Rhodobacter capsulatus SB 1003: one gene and its partner. The protein of the gene in region 1 binds, or shares a complex with, the protein of each later gene. Links are inferred from orthologs where the notes say so. Each region holds a gene or a part of one and is shown on either strand. Other genes may lie near its edges.

Region 1 (3,888 bases):
CCGCATCCGGGCCGGTTCCGTCCTTCGCCGTCAGCGACCGGGCCCCGGTCTGCGCCAGCAGGAACGAGCCGAGCCGGTCCGTCATCGTCTCGCCCGCGGTCGCCTTGCGCGCCGTGGTCAGCGCCTTGCGCGCGCCCTCGGGGAAGGCCGCCTTGAGCGCGGCGATCGAGGGCAGATCGCCCTTCAGCGCCTCGGGCACCGAAACACCCGCCGCCGCGACATCGCCCAGCGCGCCATCGATCGGCGCATCGGTGTCAAAAGCCGCCGCCAGCCGGGCCACGGCCGCCTGGGCGATCGCCTTTTTCGCCGCGGCTTCCGACGCGGCGCGGATCTTCGCGGTTTCGGCCTCGGCCTCGGCGATCTTCGCCTTGGCCTCGGCGGTCGCCACCTCCAGCTGCTGCTGCGAAGCGAAGGCCGGGCTCTTCTCGACCATCGCTTTCAGCGCGTCGATCTGCCCCTGCACGCCGGACAGATCGACCGGCGCGGCGGGGGCGGTGCCGCCCTGCGCTTCCAGCGCCTGAACCTTGCCGGAAAGCTCGCCCACTGCGGTCTGCAGCGCCGCGACGCCGGCATTGCCCGCCTGCAGTTCGGCCATCGTCTTCACCACGGCCTCAAGTTTCGCCGCCTGCGCGGCCAGATCCTTTTCCACCGTGCTTTGCGCGCCCGGCAGCACCTTTTCGCGCAGCTCCGGCGGCAGTTTCGGCAACACGACCAGCGTGCCGACCGAGCCGATCACCGCGGCGATGATGCCGCCCCAGACGACCGACATCCCCCCGCGCGGCGGTTGCGGCACGGGCTTCGGCTTTGCCGGGGCTGATTCGGTTGCGGGTTTCGACACCTTTTCGGGCACCGGCTGCGCTGTGGCCTCGGTCTTGGCGCCCGTCACGTCCCCGCCCGGTCCGCCTGCGTCTTTTTCAGACATTTCAGGGGTTTGCGCAGCGGCCTGTGCCGTGCTGTCACGCTCCGTCTCGTCCGGGTTCGCCATGGACACTCCTCCAAGTCGCGCAACGCGGCGCGATGTCTTCATTTTGCCGCAGTCTATTGAGCGGCTTCGGCCTGCTCAACCTCAACCGCTCTCAGGCCCGTGCGACAAGTGCGTCCAGCAGCGCCTCGGCATCCGGGCGTGCTGCAATCTGCAGCAGTGTCGCAGGCAGCGCGGCACAGGCCCGCGCCGCCTTTTCGGAAATCGCCACCAGCCGCAATTCGGCCCGGGCGCCTTGTGCGGCTTCGGCCAGCAACCGGCCGCTGTTGGGCGAAAAGATCGGCACCAGAACCGGACCGGGCTGCGCGAACAGCGACAGCATCTCGGGCGCGGGGGGCTGGGGCAGCTGCGCGTAAACGATCGCTTCGCCGACCTGCCGCCCGGCGGCACCAAGCCGCTCGGCCAGGGGAAAGGCGCTTTCGCTGCCGCGGGCATGCAGGATCGGCCCCGGATCGGCGGCGGACAGGATCACTTCGAACAGATGCTCGGCATCGGGGGCGACGGCCAGCACCGGGAAACCCGCCCGCCGCACCACCGCCGCCGTCCGCTCGCCGACGCAAAAGGCCGGACGGCCCGAAAGGGCGCTTTCGGCCAGCGGTTTGACCGCCTGTTCCGAGGTGAAGATGAGCGCATTTGCCGCGGGCAGATCCGCCCCGGTCGGTGCGGTTTCCAGCAGCGGCGCGATCACCACGGGCCAATCCGCCCCCATCCGGGCGCGGAACTGCGCGGCGAAACGCTCGGACCCGGCGCGGGGACGGGTCAGCAAAAGCGGCGGTCGGGAAACAGGGCTCATCGGCGCCTCGGGTTGTGCGATGCCTGAGCCGGTGTTACCTGCAGGAAGGACCCCGCGCAACGACATCGGCATGACGAAACTCCTGACCTTCCTTGGCCTTGAATCGAGCTGCGACGACACGGCCGCAGCGGTGGTGCGTGCGGATGGCACGGTTCTGGCCTCGATCGTGGCGGGGCAGACCGCCCTGCATGCGCCCTTTGGCGGCGTCGTGCCCGAGATCGCCGCGCGGGCGCATGCCGAAAAGCTCGATCGCTGCGTCGAGGAGGCCCTGGCCGAGGCCGGGCTTCGGCTTTCCGATCTCGACGGCATCGCCGTGACCTCGGGTCCGGGGCTGATCGGCGGGGTGATGTCGGGGGTGATGTGCGCGCGTGGGCTTGCCGCCGGGACCGGGTTGCCGCTGGTGGGGGTGAACCATCTGGCGGGCCATGCGCTGACGCCGCGGCTGACCGACGGGCTTGCGTTCCCCTATCTGATGCTGCTGGTCTCCGGCGGGCATTGCCAGTTTCTCCTGGTGCGCGGGCCGGACAGTTTTTCCCGCCTTGGCGGCACGATCGACGACGCCCCGGGCGAGGCCTTCGACAAGGCGGCGAAGCTTCTCGGCCTGCCGCAGCCCGGCGGCCCCGCGGTCGAGGCCGAGGCCGCCAAGGGCAATCCGAAGGCGTTCCGGTTTCCGCGTCCGCTCTTGGACCGGCCCGGCTGCGATCTGTCGTTTTCCGGGCTGAAGACCGCGCTTCTGCGCGCCCGCGATACGGAAATTGCCGCCCATGGCGGGCTTTACCGGCAGACCCGCGCCGATCTTTGCGCGGGCTTCCAGCAGGCGATTGCCGATGTGCTGGCGGAAAAGACCCGCCGGGCGCTGGCGGTTTATCTGGAAACCGCGCCCGCGGAACCCGCCTTGGCCGTGGCCGGGGGGGTGGCGGCGAACAAGGCGATTCGCGCGGCGCTGGAACAGCTTTGCGCCGGGCAGGGGGTGCGTTTCACCGCGCCGCCGCTGCGGCTTTGCACCGACAATGCGGCGATGATCGCCTGGGCGGGGATCGAGCGGTTCCGGCTCGGGCTGGCAAGCCCGGCCGATCTGATCGCCCGGCCGCGCTGGCCGCTGGATGCTGCGGCGCCCGCGATGCTTGGCTCGGGCAAGAAGGGGGCCAAGGCATGACGATTGCGGTTCTGGGGGCAGGGGCGTTCGGCACGGCGCTGGCGATATCGCTCGCCCAACGCGGGCCGGTGCTGCTCTGGGCCCGCGATGCCGCGCAGGTGGCCGAGATGCGCGAAAGCCGTCGCAACGACCGGCGTCTGCCGGGGGCCGTGCTGCCCGAAGTCCTGACCGTGACCGACCGGATCGAAGATGCCGCGGGCTGCGATATCGTGCTGCTGGGCGTGCCGATGCAGAAGATGGGCGGTTTCCTGAGCGAAAACGCCGGGTTGCTTGACGGCAAGGTGCTCGTCTCCTGCTCGAAGGGGATTGATCTGGCCACCGGGCGCGGCTCGGTGGCGCTGATCGAGGCGGCCTGTCCGGGCGCCTTGGCCGCCGTTCTGACCGGGCCAAGTTTTGCCGCCGATATCGCGCGCGGGTTGCCCACCGCGCTGACGCTGGCCTGCCGGACCGATGCGCCCGATCTGCAGGCGCGGCTCTCCACCCCGACGCTGCGGCTTTACCGCACCACCGACACGATCGGCGCCGAACTGGGCGGCGCCTTGAAAAACGTCATCGCCATCGCCGCCGGGGTGGTGATCGGGGCGAATTTGGGCGATTCCGCCCGCGCCGCGCTGATGACCCGCGGCTTTGCCGAGATGAACCGGCTGGCGATGAAACTGGGCGCCCGGCCCGAGACGCTGATGGGCCTTTCCGGCTTTGGCGATCTGGTGCTGACCTGCACCTCGTTGCAATCGCGCAATTTCCGTTACGGGATCGCGCTGGGCAGTGGCTCGGCCTTTGATCCCGGCGTGACGGTCGAGGGCGCCGCCACCGCCCGGGCCGTCACCGGACTGGCGCGGGACCATGGCCTCGAGATGCCGATCGCCGCGATGATCGCCGCGCTTTGCGCGCAAAAGATTTCCGTTGCCGACGCCGTTACGGCGCTGCTCTCTCGCCCGCTGAAGGAGGAATGAATGC
Region 2 (3,876 bases), 3.7 Mb from region 1 along the record:
ATGCAAGGGTGGCCACGCATCCGGTGCTGGAACAGACGGTGTTCCTGTTCGACGATCAGGATCTGATCGATGCGACCGGCCCGGCGCGGGCGCTGCTGGAATCCTCGCCGATGGCTCTCTCGGATTGGGCGCGGCTCCTTGCCTTTGTCGCGCCGCGGTTCGACGGTTTCGCGGCCGCGATGCTGACCCTGGCCGAACGCGGCCGGATCGAGATGGTGTCGAAACCCGAAGAGGGTCGTCGCACGCAGATCAAGCTGATCGCCGAAGAGGTGAACGGCCTGGCGCGCATCACCCTCATCGATCCCGAGGCCGAGGGCCGCGGCGTTCTGGTCGACGGGTTGTCGCAACGCGCGCTGGAAGATGAACTGGATCTGATGCGGCTGACGCTGGACCGGGCGCCGACGCTGATCTGGCGCGAGGACGAGACCGGCACGATCACCTGGGCGAACCGCGCCTATGTGCTGCGCTCGGGCGCCTTTGCCGAAACCGAAGAGGCGATGCTCTGGCCCTTGCCGCGGCTGTTCCAGATGGATGAGAACGCCCGGCACACCGGACCGCGGCGGCTGCGTCTGGATGACGGCGATCAGCGGGCGGCCTGGTTCGATTGCCATTCCTTCCCGATGGACAAGGGCGCGCTGCATTTCGCCCTGCCGGCCGATTCGACGGTGCGGGCGGAAAAGGCGCTGCGCGATTTCGTGCAGACCCTGACCAAGACCTTTGCCGATCTGCCGATCGGTCTGGCGATCTTCGACCGCGCCCGGCAGCTGCAGCTGTTCAACCCGGCGCTGATCGATCTGACCCAGCTTGGCACCGATTTCCTGTCGAACCGGCCGACGCTTTATGCCTTTCTCGACCGTCTGCGCGAGGCGCGGATGATGCCCGAGCCGAAGGATTATCGCAGCTGGCGGCTGAAGATGACGGAACTGGAACAGGCCGCCGCCGCGGGCTTCCATTCGGAAACCTGGATGCTGCCCTCGGGTCAGACCTACCGCGTCACCGGCCGTCCGCATCCCGATGGCGCCGTGGCCTTCCTGTTCGAGGACATCTCGTCCGAAGTGTCGCTGACCCGCCGGTTCCGGGCGGAACTGGAACAGGGCCAGGAAATCCTCGACATGATGAGCGAGGCGGTGGCGGTGTTCCAGCCCTCGGGCGAGCTGACGGCCTCGAATGCCGCCTATGACCGGCTTTGGGGCGTGGAAACCGATACTTCGCTGCGTCGCACCACCATTCTGGATGCGGTCCGGCTGTGGCAGGGCAAATGCGACGGCTCCGATCTCTGGTCCTTGGCGCGGGGGTTCAACAACCGTCTCGGCCAGCGTTCGCTGATCGAGGGGACGGTGCGGCGTCGCGAAGACGGGATGATGATCGGCTGCCGCTTTGCGCCGATGACCGGCGGGGCGATGATGGCCAGCTTTCTGCCGAAAGGCGTCGTGACCCTGGACCCGCCCAGCCGGGCGATCTTCGACGAGGACCGGGCGGTGAAGGTTCTGGCCAGTTAAGGGGCTTGCCGCGGGGGGCAGGGCCGCTAGAGTGCGGCCATGCAAGATGCCCCCGTTCTTCTGTCCCTGAATCTGCCTGACGCCGATGCCACCGACCGTTTCGGCATCGCGATGGCCCGGCTGTTGCGGGCCGGGGATGTGCTGTTGCTCGAGGGTCCGATCGGCGCGGGCAAGACCCATTTCGCCCGCGCCCTGATCCGCGCCCGTCTGGGGGGACCCGAAGATGTGCCCTCGCCGACCTTTACCCTGGTGCAGGTCTATGGCGCCGATCCCGAAATCTGGCATGCCGATCTTTACCGCCTGACCCATCCCGACGAAGCCGTCGAACTCGGTCTGGAGGAGGCCTTCGACACCGCGATCTGTCTGATCGAATGGCCCGAACGTCTGGGCGATCTTCTGCCCGAAAAGGCTCTGTCCCTGCAGTTTTCGCTGCTTGACGCCGGTGCCTCGCGGCGGGTTCTGCTGCGCGGCAAGGCCGATTGGGGGGCGCGTCTTGCGACCTTGGGGCAGGACTGAGATGGCCGCGACCGAACCCGACATCCTTACCTTCCTGAGCCGTTGCGGCTGGGCCGGGGCCAGGCGCCGCCCCCTGGCCGGGGATGCCTCTGCCCGCCGGTATGAACGGCTGCATCGCAAGGGCGACACCGCCGTTCTGATGATCGCCCCCCCGGGCGCGGAGATGACACGGTTTCAGCGCATCGATGCCTGGCTGCTGGCGCAGGGCTATTCCGCGCCGCGGATTTTCGGTATCGACACCGAGACCGGGCTGATGCTGCTCGAGGATTTCGGCGACGACCAGTTGGCCCGGCTGCTGCGGCAAGATCCCGCAAGCGAGGCGGCGCATTACGCCGTGATCACCGATTTCCTGCTTGATCTGCACCGTCGGCCGCCGCCCGACTTCGTTCCCCGCCTCGATGCGACGGGGCTTGGCGCGCTCGTGTCGCTGGCCCGCGACTGGTATCCGCTGCGCGACCCCGCCGCCGCCGAGGCGATCGCGCCCCTTGTCACCCGGCTTTGCGAGGGTCTTGCGCCCCTGCCGCCGGTTCTGTCCCTGCGCGATTTTCACGCCGAAAACGTGATCTGGCTGCCCGACCGCAGCGGTGTCGCCCGCCTGGGACTGCTTGATTTTCAGGACGCGGTGGCCACCCATCCGGTCTACGATCTGGTTTCGGCCCTGCAAGACGCCCGCCGCGATGTGGCGCCCGCCGTCCTTGCGGCCGAACTTCGCCGCTATGCCAGCGCAGGCGGGCTGGATCTGGCGGAGCTTGAGCGCGCCTTTGCCCTGATCGGCGCGCAACGGGCGCTGCGCATCCTCGGCATTTTCGCGCGTCTCTGTCTGGCGGGCGGAAAGCCCGGCTATGTCGATCTGATCCCGCGGGTCTGGGGCCAACTGCACCGCGATCTTGGCCACGAGGCTCTTGCACCGCTGCGCGCGCTGGTGACACAAGCGCTGCTGCCGCCCGATGCGGCACTGCTCGAAAGGATGAGACGGCAATGCGGTCAACACCCGATGCGCTGATGCTTTTCGCGGCCGGTCTTGGCACGCGGATGAAGGAATTGACCCTGCACCGGCCGAAACCGCTGCTGGAAGTGGCAGGCAGGCCGCTGCTTGACCATGCGCTTGATCTGCCGCGGACGGCGGGGATCGGTCGCATCGTCGCGAATGTGCATTATCACGCCGATCAGATCCTGACGCATCTGGCCGGAACCGGGGTTCTGGTGTCCGATGAAACCGATCTTCTTCTGGAAACCGGCGGCGGATTGCGCAAGGCCCTGCCGCTTCTTGGTCCCGGGCCGGTCTTCACGCTCAACACCGATGCGGTCTGGACCGGTCCGAATGTGCTCACGTCCCTGTCTCAGGCTTGGGACGGCGGTCGGATGTCCGCTCTTCTGGCGCTGGTCCCGCGCGAGGCGGCGCTGGGTTATACCGGCGCCGGGGATTTCGCGCTGGCGCCCGATGGCCGGATCCGTCGCGGAACGGGCTATGTTTATACCGGGGCGCAAATCCTCGATCCGGCCGGAATAGAGACGATTCCGGACCCGGTTTTCTCGCTCAATCTGCTTTGGAACCGGATCCTGGCCGAAGGGAGTGCCTATGGTGTCGTCCATCCCGGCGGCTGGTGTGACGTCGGTCGACCCGAATGCATTTCGCTGGCAGAGGGGCTGTTGTCCGATGCCGCCCGCTGACCCGCAGGTCTTCGCCCTGCCGCCCGGCGTCGATTTCGCCCGGGAGCTGGTGCAGGGGCTGGTCCAGCGGATGCGGGACGAGCCGCCCGAGGCGATGGCCCGGGTTCGCCTGATCCTCAACGCCGGGCGGATGAGCCGACGTGTCCGCGAGGAATTCGACGGTCTGGGCACCCGCTTTCTACCGCGGATC

The links. Proteins that work in one complex are often made in the same cells at the same time.
Region 2: the proteins of tsaD (region 1) and tsaE are in contact, whole or in part, in a crystal structure (PDB 6N9A), measured with the Thermotoga maritima proteins. The link is inferred for Rhodobacter capsulatus SB 1003 from one-to-one orthologs. Residues at the interface, in WP_004082750.1 of Thermotoga maritima: Cys10, Asp11, Arg49, His50, Leu82, Gly84, Gly135, Gly136, Glu154, Thr155, Leu156, Asp157, Asp158, Ser159, Glu162, Asp165, Lys166, Arg169, Leu170, Tyr175, Lys213, Thr214, Leu217, Tyr218, Gln221, Arg222, Asn324; in WP_004082108.1 of Thermotoga maritima: Leu37, Gly38, Lys46, Lys57, Val59, Lys60, Ser61, Thr63, Phe64, Thr65, Leu66, Met67, Val69, Pro71, Tyr82, Arg83, Leu84, Asp86, Asp88, Phe89, Asp93, Ile128, Asp130, Glu131, Arg134.

The regions. Positions count from the first base shown.
Region 1 is NC_014034.1:3,715,288-3,719,175, reverse strand. The notes cover bases 929-3,888. They hold tsaD (tRNA (adenosine(37)-N6)-threonylcarbamoyltransferase complex transferase subunit TsaD), read left to right. Parts: upstream 929-1,845; coding sequence 1,846-2,931; downstream 2,932-3,888. Other genes in these bases: RCAP_RS17350 (YciI family protein), read left to right, coding at 3,885-3,888; RCAP_RS17355 (NAD(P)H-dependent glycerol-3-phosphate dehydrogenase), read left to right, coding at 2,928-3,884; RCAP_RS17365 (uroporphyrinogen-III synthase), read right to left, coding at 1,077-1,775. Also shown: RCAP_RS17370 (COG4223 family protein), read right to left, coding at 1-922.
Region 2 is NC_014034.1:48,675-52,550, reverse strand. The notes cover bases 329-3,276. They hold tsaE (tRNA (adenosine(37)-N6)-threonylcarbamoyltransferase complex ATPase subunit type 1 TsaE), read left to right. Parts: upstream 329-1,538; coding sequence 1,539-2,015; downstream 2,016-3,276. Other genes in these bases: RCAP_RS00195 (nucleotidyltransferase family protein), read left to right, coding at 2,994-3,276; RCAP_RS00200 (aminoglycoside phosphotransferase family protein), read left to right, coding at 2,017-3,018; RCAP_RS00210 (PAS-domain containing protein), read left to right, coding at 329-1,499. In the rest of the region: more of RCAP_RS00210, read left to right, coding at 1-328; more of RCAP_RS00195, read left to right, coding at 3,277-3,686; double-strand break repair protein AddB, read left to right, coding at 3,673-3,876. UniProt on the Escherichia coli protein: Required for the formation of a threonylcarbamoyl group on adenosine at position 37 (t(6)A37) in tRNAs that read codons beginning with adenine.